DNA from 2 places in the Micromonospora sp. CA-111912 genome. Region 2 is predicted to be linked to the other one. Evidence: riboswitches for the same ligand, from Rfam matches in the RefSeq annotation. Region 2 holds a riboswitch; the other holds the start of a gene.
The links. A riboswitch is a leader RNA that binds a small molecule or an ion and turns the genes downstream of it on or off. The one in region 2 is predicted to bind S-adenosylmethionine.
Positions count from the first base shown of each region.

Region 1: linked by a shared signal. The riboswitch ahead of ACQPZO_RS15160 (ABC transporter substrate-binding protein) and the one ahead of thrC (threonine synthase) in region 2 are both predicted to bind S-adenosylmethionine.

Region 1 covers NZ_CP192007.1:3,658,232-3,667,135, forward strand. The annotation lists gene ACQPZO_RS15145 (peptidoglycan recognition protein family protein) at 1-324, shown strand, start outside; gene ACQPZO_RS15150 (HelD family protein) at 394-2,433, opposite strand; gene ACQPZO_RS15155 (TetR/AcrR family transcriptional regulator) at 2,525-3,202, shown strand; SAM riboswitch class IV at 3,317-3,428, shown strand; gene ACQPZO_RS15160 (ABC transporter substrate-binding protein) at 3,708-4,598, shown strand; gene ACQPZO_RS15165 (amino acid ABC transporter permease) at 4,679-5,485, shown strand; gene ACQPZO_RS15170 (amino acid ABC transporter ATP-binding protein) at 5,482-6,231, shown strand; gene ACQPZO_RS15175 (endo-1,4-beta-xylanase) at 6,397-7,806, shown strand; gene ACQPZO_RS15180 (ABC transporter ATP-binding protein) at 7,879-8,904, opposite strand, start outside.
Region 2 covers NZ_CP192007.1:6,651,188-6,660,091, reverse strand. The annotation lists gene ACQPZO_RS28335 (DoxX family protein) at 1-4, shown strand, start outside; gene ACQPZO_RS28330 (hypothetical protein) at 20-730, opposite strand; gene ACQPZO_RS28325 (Rv0361 family membrane protein) at 852-1,307, opposite strand; SAM riboswitch class I at 1,505-1,636, shown strand; gene thrC (threonine synthase) at 1,649-2,935, shown strand; gene ACQPZO_RS28315 (N-acetyltransferase family protein) at 3,322-4,341, shown strand; gene paaN (phenylacetic acid degradation protein PaaN) at 4,463-6,136, shown strand; gene ACQPZO_RS28305 (GNAT family N-acetyltransferase) at 6,214-6,807, opposite strand; gene ACQPZO_RS28300 (cold-shock protein) at 7,033-7,236, shown strand; gene groL (chaperonin GroEL) at 8,287-8,904, shown strand, end outside.

The sequences.
Region 1 (8,904 bases), 3.0 Mb from region 2:
ACCGTCGCCGCCGTGCAGGACTGGCAGGCCCGCAACGGCATCCCGGTCGACATCGACGCCACCCTCACGGGGCCGACCTGGGAGACCCTCGCACCCGAGCTGGACAAGAACGCCACCGGCGCCCCGGTCAGCGCCGTGCAGTTCATCCTGAACTCCAAGGGCTACGCAGACGTCACGGTGACCGGCGAGTTCGACCACGCCACCAAGAAGGCCGTCCAGGACCTCCAGCGGCTGCACGGCCTGCACCCCAACGGCAAGGTCAGCACGAGCACCTGGTGCGCGCTCGTCGGCGGCGTGGTCCGCCAGTCGTTCCAGGCGGGCTGACCGGCCCACGCCGCGGTGGGGCGGGTCCGCGTGGTCCCGCCCCACCACACCCGCCCGGCACGCCGGCCGTCAGCCGCGCAGCGCCGCCGGCAGGGGCCGGTGGTGGACGATGTCCAGTCGGGACACCGCCCTGGTCAGGGCCACGTAGAGCCGGTGCGGGCCGCGCGCCTCGGCGGCCACGATGTCCGCCGGCTCGACCAGCACCACGTGGTCGTACTCCAGGCCCTTGGCCAGGGTCACGGGCAGCAGGGTGACCCGGGCCGACGGATCCGCCTCGTCCACCCCGGCGGCCGGGACGCCGGCGGCGCGCAGCGGGCCGGCGAGCCGCGTGACGGCCGCGTCGACGCCGATGACCGCGACCGAGCCCGCGTACCCGAGCGCGTCCCGGACCGCGTCGAGGACGCCGGCGTCCAGGTCGTCGGCGTGCCGTACGCGCAGGTGGCCGTCGGCGCGGACGGACCGGGTCGGCGGCACGTCCACGCCGAGCGTCCCGAGCAGCCGGTTGGCCGGCGCCAGCACCGCGCCGGGCACCCGGAATCCCGCGGTCAGCGGCACGACCCGGGCCGTGGGCCGGCCCAGGTGGGTCAGCTGGTCCGGCCAGCTCCGCGCCGCCCACGGCGTCGTGCCCTGGGCCAGGTCGCCGAGCACGGTGAGGGAGCCGTGGACGCTGCGGCGGGCGAGGGCGCGGCACTGCATCGGCGAGAGATCCTGCGCCTCGTCGACGATGACGTGGCCGTATCCGGGGGGATGCTCGATCAGCCCGGCGACCTCGTCGAGCAGGACTAGGTCGGCCGCGGACCAGCGGGCGGTCCGGGCGCCGCGCGGGCGGGCCCAACGGACGGCCTCCTGCTCGTCGGCGGTGAGAATCCCGTCGGCTGACCCGGCGAGCGCGTCCGGGTCACCGAGCAGCTTCGCGAGCAGTTCGCCGGGGCGCACGGCGGGCCAGACCCGGTCGAGGAGGTCACGGACCGGGGCGCAGCGGCCCACCCGCCGCCCCCAGGCTGCGCCGGACAGCTCCACACGCCGCTCGGCCTGACGTTGCAGCAGGTCCACGACCCGGGATCGCAGCCGCTCGCGGCCGATTCCGTAGGGCGGGGACTCGCGCCGGATCCCGGCGACCAGCGCGGCGACGGCCCCGGCGGGCAGCCGCCAGCGGTAGGAGCCGTCGGGCACGGTGAGCGCCTCGGCGGGTACGCGGACGCGGCCGTACAGCGCCCGGTCGAGCACGACGGCCATCCGGGCGTCGTGCTTGACGACGGCCGCGGCATCGTCGTCGACGGCGGCGATCGGGTGCCGGGCCAGCAGGTCCTCCAGGGTCCGCTGGTCGACGTCGACCTCGCCGAGCGTGGGCAGCACGGCCGAGACGTACCGCAGGAAGGCCGGGTTCGGACCGATCACCAGCACCCCGGTGCGGCCGAGCTGCCGCCGGTGGGTGTAGAGCAGCCAGGCGGCGCGGTGCAGCCCCACGGCGGTCTTGCCGGTGCCGGGCGCGCCCTGGACGCAGACGGACGTGTCGAGGTCGGCGCGAACCAGCTCGTCCTGTTCGGGCTGGATGGTGGCGACGATGTCGCGCATCGGGCCGACCCGGGGACGCTCGATCTCCGCAGCCACGAGCCGGCTGCCGCCGCCGAGCTCCTCCCCCCGGTCGAGGCGCTCGTCCTCGAACCCGGTCAGCCGGGCCGGGGTCGGCGGCGTGGAGCTCCACCCGTACCGGCGGCGGACCGCGACGCCGAGATGGTCCCGGGCGGTGGCCCGGTAGAAGGTACGCGACACCGGCGCCCGCCAGTCGATGACGAGCGGGTGGCCGGCCTCGTCGGTGATGTGGCGGCGGCCGAGGTGGTAGCGCTGACCGACGTGCTCGCCCGCCTCGGCGGCGGCGCCGAACCGGAGGCGGCCGAAGTAGGGCGGCGCGTCCGGCTCCTCGGCGAGTTCCTTGGCGTGGGTCCGCAGCATCCGGCCGAGGGTCTCGGCGGTCCACCGGTCGCCGGCCACGTCCGCGCCGGTGGCCACCCGGTGGCGGGCGGTGTCGCGCATCCGGGCGAGCGCGGCGCGGGTCGCGGCCAGGTGCGCCTGCTCCCGCGCGAGTTCCCGGTCGACCCGGTCGTCCATGGCAACCTCCGATGAGAAACATTTACCAGGTAAATATTCTAACCTTAGTCATGAAATTGACCTGGTATCGGCCGCTGGTAGCCTGGGTGGCGTGACCGGAGAGCAGGGGCTGCGCGAACGCAAGCGGCAGCGCACCCACGACGCGATCTCGGCAGCGGCGATCTCGCTGTTCGTCGAACGAGGCTTCGACCAGGTGTCGGTCGCCGAGGTGGCCGCGGCCGCGGAGGTCTCCAAGCCGACGCTGTTCAAGTACTTCGCCACGAAGGAGGATCTGGTCCTGCACCGGATCGCCGACCACCGGGGCGAGTCGGCCCGGGTGGTGCGCGGCCGACGCCCGGGCGAGGCGCCGCTCGCCGCGCTGCGCCGGCACTTTCTCGACGGGCTGGACCGCCACGACCCGGTCACCGGGCTCAACGACGACCCCCGGGTGCTGGCGTACCACGGGATGGTCTTCTCGACCCCGGGCCTCGCCGCCCGGGTGGCCGGGCACGCCGCCGCCGAGGAGGCGGCGCTGGCCGACGCCCTCGACGACGCCGCCAACACGCGCCCCGACGAAGGGGGGCGGCCGGAGCCCAGGGCTCGGCCCGACGGGCTGACCGGCCGGCTCGCGGCGGCACAGATCGTCGCGGCGCAGCGGGTGCTGGCGCGGGACAACTGGCGTCGTCTCACCGAGGGGTGCACCGCCGCGCGGGCACACCCGGAGGCGGTCGCCGCCGCCGACCACGCCTTCACGCTGCTCGACGCCGGCCTGGCCCCGTACCGGGGCTGAACCTCGGCGGCGGTCGCCCGGCGAGGGCGTTGTGTCGGCCGGAGCCCCACCCGGGGTGAGCGTCGTCATAACGACTGGACGCCCGGCCCGGTGCCGTTGCTAGGCTCTCCACCAGGTCATGAGCGCCAGCGTCAAGCCCCGGCTCGCTGGCCGGCAACCCTCCTCCGCGGTGGGGTGCCCCGGGTGAAGACCAGGCACCGGAGTGTCACCGGTGCAAGCGTGGCCTGGTCCCCAGGTCAACACCGACCTTGGAGAACCATGTCTGCTCGTCCTTGCGCCCCGGCTGCCGCACGCTCGGCGTCGACCGCGTCACCTACCCGACAGCCCGCGCTGATCAGGCGCCGGCACGTGGACCTGATGCGGGTGTGCAGCGACGGCTGTCGCCGTCACGCGGCGCGCTGAGCGCCTCCCCCATTCCGTAGTAGCACCCTTCCGCGGCCGCCCATCGGCGTGCCGCGTCCGGCGGCGTGCCGTCCGCGCGCCGCCCTCATCCCAGGAGACACCTGTGCGATTCCTCCCCGCCCTGACCAGGTTCGCCGCGCTGGGCGTCGCGGCCGTCGTCGGCGCCGCCACCCTCACCGCCTGCGGCGACGACACCTCGGCCGCCGCCGACAACCCGTACGGCCTGGTCCAGCCCGGTGTGCTGCGGGCCGGCACCCTCACCGACGCGCCGCCGAACGTGTACCTGAAGGACGGAAAGTTCACCGGCTTCGACAACGACCTGCTCACCGCGGTCGCGGAGAAGATCGGCCTGCGGGTGGAGTTCGTCGGCACCGACTTCTCCGCGCTGCTGTCGCAGGTCAACAACCGCAAGTTCGACGTGGGCAGCTCCTCGATCACCATCACCGAGGCGCGGAAGAAGACCGTCGACTTCGGCAACGGCTACGACTTCGGCTACTTCGGACTGGACGTCCCGGCCGGATCCCCGATCACCGGCTTCGACCAGCTCGCCGGCAAGCGGGTGGTGGTCGTGCAGGGCACCGTGCAGGACGACTACGCCACCGGCCAGAAGCTGGACCCGGTGCGGGTGCCGGACTACAACGGAGCGCTCAACCAGCTCAGGGCCGGCACCGCCGACGCCTGGATCGCCCCGGCCGAGATCGGCGAGAAGTCCGCCACCGACAGCGGCGGGAAGATCACGGTGGCCGCGAAGCAGCTCAGCCCCACCCCGACCGCGTACGCCGTGGCCAAGGGCAACGACGCGCTCCGCGCGGCGCTGGACAAGGGCCTCGACGAGGTCATCGCCGACGGCACGTGGAGCCGGTTGCAGGAGCAGTACTACCCGGGCCGGCCGGTCCCGGCGGACTTCAGGCCGGGCAGCGGCTCGGCGCCGGTGCCGGGCGCGTCGGCGGCCCCGTCCGGGTCGGCCGCGCCGTCGGCGTCGGCGTCGTCCTGAGTACGCGGGCGTGACGGCACGGGCGACGACGAGCCGACGGTACGGATGACCAGCGAGCGGGGCGGACGGGAAGACGACTGATGGATCCACTGAGCACCCTGTGGGAGACCTTCTTCGACTGGGACTCCATGCGTGCGGCGCTGCCCGAGATGCTGACCGTCGGGCTGCCCAACACGCTGATCCTGGCGATCTCGGCCGCCCTGCTCGGCTCGCTGCTGGGCATGCTGCTGGCGGTCGCGGGCATCTCGCGTACCCGATGGTTGCGCTGGCCGGCGCGGGTGTACACGGACGTCTTCCGCGGCCTGCCGGCGGCGGCGACGATCCTGCTCATCGGCGTCGGCCTGGCGCCGCTGGGGATGCAGGTGTGGGGGCCGAACCCTTACCCGCTGGGCATCCTGGCGCTGTCGCTGATCGCGGCGGCGTACATCGGGGAGATCTTCCGGGCCGGCATCCAGAGCGTGGAGGCCGCCCAGCTGGAGGGGGCCCGGGCGCTGGGGTTCTCCTGGGGCGAGGCGATGCGGCTGGTGATCATCCCGCAGGGGGTCCGCCGGGTGCTGCCGGCCTGGGTGAACCAGCTCATCGCCCTGATCAAGGACTCCAGCCTGGTCTACTTCCTCGGCCTGGTGGCCAGCCAGCGGGAGCTGTTCCGGATCGGGCAGGACCACGCGGCGACCACCGGCAACGAGTCGGCGCTGCTGCTGGCGGGCCTGTTCTACCTGACGCTGACCGTGCCGCTGACCCACGCGGTGAACTGGATCGACCGGCGGCTGCGGCAGGGCCGGCCGGCCACGGCGGCCGAGGACGACGACGCGCTGGCGCTCGCCGGGCGGAACGCGCTGCCCGGCGACGCCGCCGCCCGCACGATCACGGGAAAGGACGAGCGATGAGCACCTCGACCGGCACGACGACCCCGGTGAGCCTGAACGTGCGGGACGTGCACCTCGCCTTCGGCGCCAACCGGGTGCTGCGGGGCGCGAGCCTGGACGTCGGCCGGGGTGGCACGGCCTGCGTCATCGGGCCGTCCGGGTCGGGAAAGTCCACCCTGCTGCGCACGATCAACCGGCTCATCGAGCCGGACCAGGGGGACGTGCTGCTGGACGGGCGCAGCGTGCTGGGCGACGACCCGGACGCGCTGCGCCAGCGGGTCGGGATGGTGTTCCAGCAGTTCAACCTCTTCCCGCACATGACGGTGCTGCGCAACATCACCCTGGCGCTGCGCCGGCTCAAGCGGCTCGGCGAGGACGAGGCCACGCAGGCGGCCCGCGCCCAGCTGGAGCGGGTCGGGCTGGCTGGCCGGGCCGACGCCCGGCCGGCGCAGCTGTCCGGGGGGCAGCAACAGCGGGTGGCGATCGCCCGGGCGCTGGCGTTGCAGCCGCAGGTGATGCTCTTCGACGAGGCGACCTCGGCCCTGGACCCGGAGCTGGTCAAGGGGGTGCTGGGCATCATGGCGGAGCTGTCTGCGGGCGGCATGACCATGGTGGTGGTGACCCACGAGATGGGCTTCGCCCGCGAGGTCGCCGACACCGTGGCGTTCATGGACGGCGGGGTGGTGCTGGAGGCCGGCGAGCCGGCGGCGGTCTTCGAGCGTCCCGAGCATCCCCGGCTGCGCCGCTTCCTGTCCCAGGTGCTCTGACCGGGCCGCCCCGCCGGTAGGGTTCCGAAACTTTCGGCCCCGCTGGCCGGGTATGACCGGCGGATGTCGGGCTAGAGCTTTCCGAAACTTCTCGATAGCATGTATCGAAAGTCGCTGATGTCGTCGGCCGCGCGACGACTTCGATCCCCCGGAGGGCAGTCAGGCATGAGCAGCTCAGCAGCACGCGACCGCGGAAGCGCCAGGGTTCGACCGGGCCGACGCGCGGCGCTGGTCTCCGCCACCGTCGGCACGGTGGCCGCCGGAATGGTGCTGGCACTGGCCACCGCGGCCAGCGCCGGCACCACCCTCGCCACCGCGGCGGCCGAGAAGGGCCGCTACTTCGGCACCGCGGTGGCGGCGAACAAGCTGTCGGATTCCACGTACGTCGGGATCCTGAACCGCGAGTTCAACATGGTCACCCCCGAGAACGAGATGAAGTGGGACGCGACCGAGCCGTCCCAGGGCCAGTTCAACTACACCAGCGCCGACCGCATCGTCAGCCACGCCCAGGCCAACGGCATGCGGGTCCGGGGCCACGCGCTGGCCTGGCACTCCCAGCAGCCCGGCTGGGCGCAGAACCTCAGCGGCAGCGCGCTGCGCTCGGCGATGGTCAACCACGTCACCCAGGTCGCCACCCACTACCGTGGCAAGATCCACTCCTGGGACGTGGTCAACGAGGCGTTCGCCGACGGCGGCAACGGCGCCCGGCGCGACTCGAACCTCCAGCGCACCGGCAACGACTGGATCGAGGTGGCGTTCCGCACCGCCCGCACCGCCGACCCGGGCGCGAAGCTCTGCTATAACGACTACAACACCGACGGGCAGAACGCGAAGTCCAACGCGGTGTACGCGATGGTCTCCGACTTCAAGGCCCGGGGCGTGCCGATCGACTGCGTCGGGTTCCAGTCCCACTTCAACAGCGCGTCCCCGGTGCCCGGCGACTACCAGGCCAACCTGCAACGGTTCGCCAACCTCGGGCTCGACGTCCAGATCACCGAGCTGGACATCGAGGGCTCCGGCACCGCGCAGGCCACCTCGTACGCCAACGTCACCAGGGCCTGCCTCGCGGTGTCCCGCTGCACCGGCATCTCGGTGTGGGGCATCCGGGACACCGACTCCTGGCGGGCCAGCGGCACCCCGCTGCTGTTCGACGGCAACGGCAACAAGAAGGCCGCGTACACCGCCACCCTGGACGCGCTGAACAGCGGCACGCCCATTCCGACCACGCCCCCACCCACCACGCCCCCGCCGACCACTCCTGCCCCGACCACCCCGCCGCCCGGCGCGGGCTGCACCGCTTCGTTCTCCCTGCAGACCTGGACCGGGGGCTTCGTGGCGACGGTACGGGTTACGGCCGGCTCGTCCGGCACCAACGGCTGGGCGGCCACCGTCACGCTGCCGGCGGGCACGGCGGTCACCAACGCGTGGAACGCGCAGGGCAGCGGCACCACCGGGACGGTCCGGTTCACCAACGTGGCCTACAACGGACGGCTCACCCCCGGACAGTCGACCGAGTTCGGCTTCCAGGGCTCCGGCACCCCGCCGTCCGGCACCCCGTCCTGCACCGCGAGCTGACCCCGGATCCGATCACGGCGACCCGTCGGCACCCGGCGACCCCGGGTGCCGGCGGGTCGCCGTGCCGTGCGGTCAGTGCCCCACCGGGTACGCGCGGGTCTCGGCGGCCTTGACCGCCGCCCACACCGCCCGGCCCGGGACCAGCCGCAGCTGCGCGGCGGCGGCCGGAGTGACGTCGGCGGCGACGGACAGCGGCCCGTCGAGCTGGACGCGCAGGTTGTCGCCGTGCCGCTGCACCCCGGCGACGGTGGCCGACCAGGTGTTGCGGGGGCTGCCCTCGGGCCGGACGGGGTGCAGAGCGACGGCGGCCGGCGGGAACGCCACGAACGCCTCGCCGGCCACGCTGTCGGCGGCCGTGAGGGTCAGCCCGCCGACCCGGACCCGGTGGCCGTCGGCGTGGCCCCGGTGCAGGTTGAGCCCGACCAGGCGGGCGACGTAGTCGGTGCGGGGCCGGGCGGTGACGGTGGCCGCGTCGCCGGCCTGGACGACCCGCCCGCCCTCCACGATGACCAGCCGGTCGGCGAGCACCAACGCGTCGAGGGGATCATGGGTGACCAGCACGGTCGCGCCCGGGTGGGCGGCGAGGTGGCGGTGCAGCTCGGCGCGGGTGTCCAGGCGGGTGCGGGCGTCGAGGGCGGCGAGCGGCTCGTCGAGTAGCAGCAGGGTGGGATCGACGGCGAGGGCCCGGGCCAGCGCGACCCGCTGCGCCTGCCCGCCGGAGAGCTGCCGGGGCCGGCGCCGGGCGTGCTCGGCGAGGCCGACCCGGGCCAGCCAGGCGTCGGCGACGGCCCGGGCGGCCCGCCGGTCGGCGCCGCGCCGGCGCGGGCCGAAGGCGACGTTGTCCCGGGCGCTCAGGTGCGGGAAGAGCAGGTAGTCCTGGAAGACGACGCCGACCGGGCGGCGCTCCGGCGGGGTCCACGCCCGGCGGTCGGGGCGGTCGAGGTCGGCCCCGCCGAGGGTGAGGTGGCCGGCGGTCAGCGGGTGCAGGCCGGCCAGGACGCGCAGCGCGGTGGTCTTGCCGGCACCGTTGGGGCCGAGCAGCGCCACCACCTCCCCGGCGCGCACCCGCAGGGCGACGTCGAGGTGGAAGCCGCCCCG
Region 2 (8,904 bases):
TTGAGTCGTACCCCCGCCGCTACGGCTTGTACGGCGCGTCGGTGTGACTGACCTCGGTGAACGTGCTGCCGGAGAGCTGGTAGTACGAGGTGCGCCGGATGTCCAGCTCCGCCATGCTGCGCTCGGCGGAGCGGGTCAGCCAGACAACCTTCGCCCGGCCGCCCGACACGGTGATCGAGACGACCGGGGTCCGGTCGTCCAACTCGGCCAGGCTGCGGTAGACCGGCTCACCGTCGGCGTTGCGCCACACCACGAGGGTGTAGAAGGTGCCGCTGCCCCCGCTCTTGAGGGCGACCGCGCCGACCGCGTCCGCCGCGCCGTCGCCGTCGAGGTCACCGATCCCGCAGGGCTTCTGCAGGGTGACCGTGTCGCCGTCCTCGCCGGACCAGACGCCCTCGGCCAGTGGGAGGTAGTCGGCGTACCCCTGGTAGGGGACCTTGGTGCTGCCGACGTGGGCGCCGGCGAGCTGCTTGCAGGTCAGAGCGGGCACCTTCTTCGGCGCGGGCTTCGGCGGCGCGGCGGTGGTGCCGGCGACGGTCGGCTCCGGCGGGGCGGCGGGGCCCGTCGTCGCCGGGGCCGGCTCCGGGCCGTCCTCCGCCGGGGTGGCCGGATCGGCGGCGGCGGGAGCGGTGGTCGTACCCGCCGAGGAGGTCGACCCCCCAGGGTCGCAACTCGCGGTCAACAGGCAGGCCAGGGCGAGGATCGCGAGGCTGGGCAGGGTCCGGCGCATCGGCCAGTTCCTCTCTCGGGGGGTGGGCTTCCCGCACCGTAGCGGCCCCACGCCACCCGGATGATCGTGGCCCCGGCCGGGCCCCGTCGGCGCGGAGGCCCGGCCGGCCGGGGTCACCCGATCAGCCCCCGCACACCCGCCACTGGTCACCCTCCTTGACCAGGCTGATGACCCTGTTCCGGTCAGCGATCCTGACGGTCACCTCGGCGCTGGTGTCGCCGTTGCTGGTGTGCACCTGGGTGTCGGTGACGCGGTACTCGTCCAGGGGTGGCTCGGCCTGCCGGGCCCGGGTGAACTGCGCCTCGGTCTGCCGGCTGCGCAGTCGCTCGCAGAGCCGGGCGTACGCGGCCGGGTAGTTGCCCGCCTTCGTGTCGTCCAGGTACGCGGTCGCGGCGTCCCGGGCCGGGGTGATGGTGCCCTGCACGGTGCGGAACAGCCAGAAGCCGCCGCCGACCGCTCCGGCGCAGCAGAGCAGTGCCACCACGGCGACCACGATGATCACGGTGCGGGTCGTCCGGCTGAGCCCGCGGGACTTCGGGGGTGGCCCGGGCATGCCGGGCGTCGGGGGGTACGTCACGCGGTGAGCGTAGAAACCCCAGGCCAGACCCCATGCAGGCCCCCCTTGGAATTGATCAAGTCCAACGTTGCGGGTGGTGGTGGCGTCGACTCCCACGGTGACGGTGTGATTAATTCAATGCCCTTGGAGTGGCCCAACGCTGGAACCTCGGGTGGCGGAGCCGGCGATCCGCCGTAGACTCGGGCGCACAACTGAATACCTCATCCAGAGGGGCAGAGGGATACGGCCCGACGAAGCCCCGGCAACCACCCGCGCGCTCGATGACGAGCGGTGCGGACAGGTGCCAATTCCGTCCCCGCCGCAGGGTGCGATGCGGGGAAAGATGAGAGGACCTCCTCGACATGACGTCGACCCTCGCCGCGTCCGGCATCGACACCACCGCCAGCCCCGCCCGCGCCCTGGTCTGCCGGGCCTGCACCGCGCGTTATCCGCTCGCCGCGCAGCACGCCTGTTACGAGTGCTTCGGCCCCCTTGAGGTCGACTACGACGCCGCCGCCCTGGCCCGGGTGACCCGCGAGCAGATCGAGGCCGGACCGCAGAACATCTGGCGGTACGCCGCCCTCCTCCCGGCCGGCCAGGACCCCGCCACCCGGGTGACCGTCGACCCGGGGCTGACCCCGCTGGTCGCCGCGCCCAACCTCGCCGCCGAGCTGGGCATCACCGCCCCGCTCTGGGTCAAGGACGACAGCGCGAACCCCACCCACTCGTTCAAGGACCGGGTGGTCTCGGTGGCTCTCACCGCCGCCCGGGCGCTCGGATTCACCCGGTTCGCCTGCGCCTCGACCGGCAACCTGGCCAACTCGGTCGCCGCCCACGCGGCCCGCGCCGGGGTCCCCTCGGTCGTGTTCATCCCGAGCGACCTGGAGGCGGGCAAGGTGGTCACCACCGCCGTCTACGGGGGCGAGCTGGTCGCCATCGACGGCTCGTACGACGACGTGAACCGGCTCTGCGGTGAGCTGGTGGAGACCGACGAGTTCGAGGACACGGCGTTCGTCAACGTCAACGTCCGCCCGTACTACGCCGAGGGATCCAAGACCCTCGGGTACGAGGTGGCCGAGCAGCTCGGCTGGCGCATCCCGGCCCAGGTGGTCATCCCGATGGCCAGCGGTGAGCTGCTAACCAAGATCGACAAGGCGTTCAGCGAGCTGGTCGAGATCGGCCTCGTCGAGGCCCCGGCCGGCGGCTGGAAGGTCTTCGGCGCCCAGTCCGCCGGCTGCAACCCGATCGCCGCCGCCCTGCACGCCGACACCGACATCATCACCCCGGTCCGGCCGACCGGCATCGCCAAGTCGCTCAACATCGGCGATCCCGCCGCCGGCCTGTACGCCCTGGAGGCGGTCCGGCGCACCGACGGCTGGATGGAGTACGCCGACGACGACGAGATCCGCGACGGCATCCGGCTGCTGGCCCGGACGACCGGGGTGTTCGCCGAGACGGCCGGCGGGGTGACCGTCGCCGTGCTGCGCAAGCTGGTCGAGTCCGGCCGGCTGGACCCGACGGCGGAGACTGTGGTGTTCAACACCGGCGAGGGGCTGAAGACCATCGACGCCGTCGCCGGCCAGGTCGGCCCGACCCACCGGATCAGGCCCTCGCTGCGCGCCGCCCGGGACGCCGGCCTGCTCGGCTGACCTGTTTCGGATCGACCCTGGTGCGGCCTGCGGCCCTTCCCCCTTCCCGGCCCGGAAGCGCGCCGCATGCCGCACTCCCCCGGCCCTTGCCCGCCGCCCCGGACCCGACCGTCCGGTGGACGGGTGGATCGCCCGGACGGAGGATGGGGCGGATCCCCCGAGTAACCGACTTTTAGCCCTGGGTGAGAGAAACCCGCCGCCGAGGACTTGACGGCAGGAACCGGACGGCGCAGGATGCTCGGTGCGGGAGGGCGTTTCGCCGAAGACTTTTTAGTTCTTGCGACCCAACGCCGAAGGCGTTGTGCGATCGTCCCTCCCGACCACGTCCGATCGGGCCAGCGATTAATTCGCTGGCCCGATCGTCTTTCCCGGGTCACCCTCAGCCCATGGGCATCACGATCACGCCGATCGACCCGGCCGACCAGAGTGCGGTCGACGCGGCGTACCGGATCAGGGCGGCGGCCGACGCGGCGGACGTCCCCGACTTCCCGCCGCTGTGCCGGCGGCGGTTGGAGGCCGGGCTCCGCCACCCGATGCCGGGCGGGGCGCCGGTCTGGGCGCTCGCCCGCCGCGACGGCGTGCCGGCCGGCTACCTCGCCCTGGACCTGCCGCAGCTCGACAACACCGACAACGCCAACGTGGACCTGTTCGTGGACCCGTCGCACCGCCGGCACGGGGTCGGCCGGGCGCTGCACGAGCACGGCCTGCGGGTGCTGCGCGAGCGGGGGCGCAAACGGGTGGTCGGGATGGCCGTCGCGGCCCTGCCCGACGGGCCGGAACGTGCCGGGGCCGGCGGAGCGTTCGCCGCCGTGGTGGGCGGGCGACCGGTGCTCGCCGAGGTCCGCCGCCGGCTCGACGCGGCCCGGCTCGACCAGGCCGTGCTCGACGCCCTGCTCGCCGACGCGCGGCCCCGCGCCGCCGGCTACCGCACCGTCCGCTGGCAAGGGGCCGCCCCCGAGGAGTACGTCGCCGACGTGGCCCACCTCGACGGCCGGCTGATGACCGACGCCCCGCTGGGGGACCTGGAGTGGGAGCCGGAGCGGGTCGACGTCGAGCGGATACGTGGCACCGAGCGGGCGCTCGACGCCCGGGGCCGCCGCCGCTACCACCACGGGGCGGTGCACGTGGCGTCCGGCCGGCTGGTCGCCTGGACGCTGCTCGACGTCGGCCCCAGCGCGTCGTGGCACGCGTTCCAGCAGATCACCATCGTCGACCCGGCGCACCGGGGGCACCGGCTCGGGCTGCTGACGAAGGTGGAGAACCTGCGGTACGGCCTGGCCCACGAGCCGGAGCTGCGCTTCGTGGACACGTTCAACGCGGCAGCCAACGGGCACATGATCGCCATCAACGAGCGGCTCGGCTTCCGTCCCGTCGACGCCTGGACCGACTGGCAGCTCACCATCTGACCGGGCCACCGTGCGACCGCCCGGCTGTTCAGCGCCGCGCCGGCCCGGTCGGCGTCCCGGCACGCCGGCGGCGGTCGCCGGCCCCTACTGTCCGGTTCGCCGCTGGGGCATGATGGCGGGCATGACGGAGACCCCGCATCCCCTGCACGACAGGCACGCCGACACCCTCAACCGTGCGCTGACCGCGATCGCGGAGCGTGGGTACTGGTCCGCCTACCCGGAATCACCCAGCCCCCGGGTGTACGGCGAGACCGCCGCCGCCGACGGCAAGGCAGCCTTCGAGGCGTACCTGAACGGCGACTTCCCGCTCGACCAGCCGGGCGTCGGCGACCGGGTGGCCACCGAGGCGAGCCCGTTCGGGCTGGAGCTGAACGTCCGTTACCCGCACGCCGGCGCCGACGAACTGGTCGCCGCCGCCTCCGCCGCGCTGCCGGCCTGGCGCGACGCCGGCCCGCAGGCCCGGGCGGGGGTCTGCCTGGAGATCCTCGACCGGTTGCACAAGCACGTCTTCGAGCTGGCCAACGCGGTGCAGTTCACCAGCGGACAGGCGTTCGTGATGGCCTTCCAGGCCGGCGGGACGCACGCGCTGGACCGGGCGCTGGAGGCGATCGCCTACGCGTACGCGGAGATGACGCGGCTCCCGGGGACGGCCGGCTGGGAGAAGCCCGCAGGCAAGGGCGACCCGCTGCGGATGACCAAGACGTTCCACGTGGTGCCGCGCGGGGTGGCCCTGGTCATCGGCTGCAACACCTTCCCGACCTGGAACTCGTACCCGGGGCTGTTCGCCTCGCTGGTCACCGGCAACCCGGTGGTGGTCAAGCCGCACCCGCGCGCGGTGCTGCCGTTGGCCATCACCGTGCGCTACGCCCGGGAGGTGCTCGCCGAGGCCGGCTTCGACCCGAACCTGGTGCTGCTCGCCCCCGAGGCCCCCGGCGAGAAGCTCGCCTCGACGCTCGCCCTGCACCCGGCCGTGAAGATCGTCGACTTCACCGGCTCCACCGAGTACGGCGACTGGCTGGAGGCCAACGCCCGGCAGGCGGCGGTCTACACCGAGAAGGCCGGCCTGAACACGGTGGTGATCGACTCCACCGACGACTTCGCCGGGATGTGCCGCAACCTGGGCTTCACGCTGACCCTCTACAGCGGCCAGATGTGCACCACCTCGCAGAACATCCTGATCCCGTCGGGTGGCATCGCCACCGACCAGGGGCACAGGAGCTTCGACGAGGTGGCCGCCGGGATCGCTGCGGCAGTCGGCAAGATCACCGCCGACCCGGCCCGGGGCGTCGAGCTGACCGGGGCGATCGTCAACGACGGGGTGCTGGAGCGCCTCGACGAGGTCACCAAGGTCGGCGAGGCCGTGCTGGAGTCGCGGGCCGTCGAGCACCCGTCATTCCCCGGCGCGGTGGTCCGCACCCCGACGATCGTGAAGCTGGCGGCCGGCGACACCGGGACGTACTCGCGGGAGTGGTTCGGGCCGATCTCGTTCGTCATCGCGACCGACTCCACCGCGCACGGCCTGGAGATCCTGCGCTCCACGGTGGGGGAGAAGGGTGCGCTGACCGCGGCCGTCTACTCCACCGACGAGGCGGTGCTGGACGCCGCCGAGGCGGCTGCGGTCGACACCGGGGTGCACCTGTCGTGCAACCTGACCGGGGGCGTGTTCGTGAACCAGTCGGCGGCGTTCTCCGACTTCCACGGCAGCGGCGCCAACCCGGCCGCCAACGCGGCCCTGACCGACGGCGCGTACGTGGCGAACCGGTTCCGCGTCGTGCAGAGCCGCCGCCCCGCCTGACGAGGCGCCCAGGGGCCCTCTCGGCGCGCGGGCGTCGGGCGGGCCCCTGGGCACGCCAAACTCAAGCGCCGGGGCGCTCAGGCGGGGCGGCGCATCTGGAGCTCGCGCAGGGCCGGAATCACCGGGTGGGGGACCCGGACGCCCGTGTCGACGAAGCCCAGCCTCTGATACGCCCGGTAGGCGCGGTCGTTGCCGACCACCACCTCCAGCATCAGCTCCGGCCGGCCGCACTCGCGGGACCAGCCGGCCACCGCGTCGATCAGCTCCGCGAGCAGGCCGGTGCCCCGCCGCTGCGGGGTGACGTAGACGGCGTACACGATGGTCAGGCCCGGCTCGTCCGGGGCGACGGTGCCGCCGGCGTGCCCCAGGAGCCGGCCGGCGGGGCCGCCGGGGCGGTCGGTGCCCGGGTCGGCGACGAACTGCGCGGTGTGCCGGCCGACGGCGACCGAGGCGATCCGGGCCGCGTAGTCGGCGTGCGGGCGGGCGGCGGCGTCCGCCAGGGTCTCCAGGAAGGCCAGCGGGGCGTCGGCGAGCATCTCCAGCCGCAGCGCGCGCATCCGGGCCGCGTCCCACGGGGTCACCCGGTGGACGACGGCCGCCCGCGTGGCCGGGGCGACCCTCCTGTCCGGCGCGGGACGCCCGGCGGCCGACGGGCGGGGACCTGCTGTCATCCCGCATGCTTACCGCAGTGACGCCCGCCTATGCGTCTCCGGGTCGAGGTCGGTCCGGTATAGCCTGATTTGCGGTCGTGCGCCTGCGTGACGGCTCGTGTACCGTGCGATTTTGGTCACTGAATTCGGGGTCGTCGTCCGACCCCGGAGCCGGTGGTCCGGGGCCGCCGGTTCGCGCCGGCGTCCCGCCGGTTCGGCAGGCCGCGCGACGTGAGGAAGTGCACCGTGGCACAGGGCACCGTGAAGTGGTTCAACTCCGAAAAGGGCTACGGCTTCATCGCCGTCGACGGGGGGCAGGACGTCTTCGTCCACTTCTCCGCGATCGAGATGGACGGCTACAAGGCGCTGGACGACGGACAGCGGGTGGAGTTCGAGATCGCCCAGGGGCAGAAGGGGCCACAGGCCGAGCGGGTCCGCGTCGTCGCCTGACCCCCGACCAGGTCCGGGGCCCGCGGCTGGCGGGCCCGGGCCGACCCGCCCGCGACCGCGACGACGGGCACCCCGCCGGATGGGTCAGCCGGATGCCGTGGCCGGGTGCGTTTAGCCGGATGCGGTGGCCCCAGGGGCGGGACGGCGACGCGGGGCCGGGTCTCGACGCGGGGCTGACTCTTCGGTGCGCCGGCGTGCTGCGCCGCGCCGCTGGGTGCCCCCACCCCGGCCGGAAGCCCAGTCGAGCCCTGGCGACGCCCACGTTGCTGCTGGCGGCACGCCTGTACCTCGGGTCCCGGCCGCCTGCGGCCCCGCCGCCGGTGCCTCATGCCGCCCGGCGTCCCATGCCGCCCGGCGTCCCATGCCGGGCCCGCAGCCCGACGGCTGCCTCGAGCTTCTGCCTGTCCGTGACGGGGGCGCGTGGAGCCGGTTCGGCCCGGTCTCGCCCTTCGAGTGCGGCACCACCGATCCTGCCCGCGCCAGTCCCGCGTCGCCGATTCTGCCCCGCCCCGCCGACCCGGGTCCGCCAATTCGCCCGCCCGCAGGCCGGGCCCCTGGCCGGCCCGCCGGCTGACGCAGCGGGGCCGGGAGACTCCACGTACGCGGTCCCGGATGTCCCGGCTCACCTGACCGTCTCGGCTCACCTGACCGTCCCGGTCGTCAGTACCCGGGCAAGGGTGCCCGGCGTGCGGTGGTCCGGTGACCGCCGTCGGCAAGTGGGTGAACTTGGCCGAGTCGGCGGCCGGACAGCGCTGGTCAGGGCTCGCGAACCGGGTCGGGACCCGGCATCGTGCTTGCACTCGGCAAGGCAGAGTGCTAAACAAGTCATTGGCACTCGCATACCGTGAGTGCCAATGGTCGGGACGGTGGGGCCACGGGCTCCCGGCGGGCAACCGCCGGGTGGCGCAAGGCCGGTCGTCGCGGGCTATCCGGCCCGGCCGAGGAGACGTCGTCGTCGCCAGGTGGCGACGTCCCAAGGTGCGTACACCAGGCGGCCCATCCGGGACACACACTCGGGTGGCCCGTGAGTGTCCAGGAGGACAACGCCGTATGGCCAAGATGATCGCGTTTGACGAAGAGGCTCGCCGTGGCCTCGAGCGGGGCATGAACCAGCTCGCCGACGCCGTGAAGGTGACCCTCGGCCCCAAGGGCCGCAACGTGGTGCTCGAGAAGAAGTGGGGTGCCCCCACCATCACCAACGATGGTGTGAGCATCGCCAAGGAGATCGAGCTCGAGGACCCCTACGAGAAGATCGGCGCTGAGCTGGTCAAGGAGGTCGCGAAGAAGACCGACGACGTTGCCGGTGACGGCACGACGACGGCGACCGTCCTGGCCCAGGCCCTGGTCCGTGAGGGCCTGCGCAACGTGGCCGCCGGCGCCAACCCGATGGCCCTGAAGCGGGGCATCGAGGCCGCCGTGGCCAGCGTCTCGGAGGAGCTGTCCAAGCTCGCCAAGGACGTCGAGACCAAGGAGCAGATCGCCTCCACCGCCTCCATCTCCGCCGGTGACAGCACCGTCGGCGAGATCATCGCCGAGGCGATGGACAAGGTTGGCAAGGAAGGTGTCATCACCGTCGAGGAGAGCAACACCTTCGGCCTGGAGCTTGAGCTCACCGAGGGCATGCGCTTCGACAAGGGCTACATCTCCGCGTACTTCATGACCGACCCG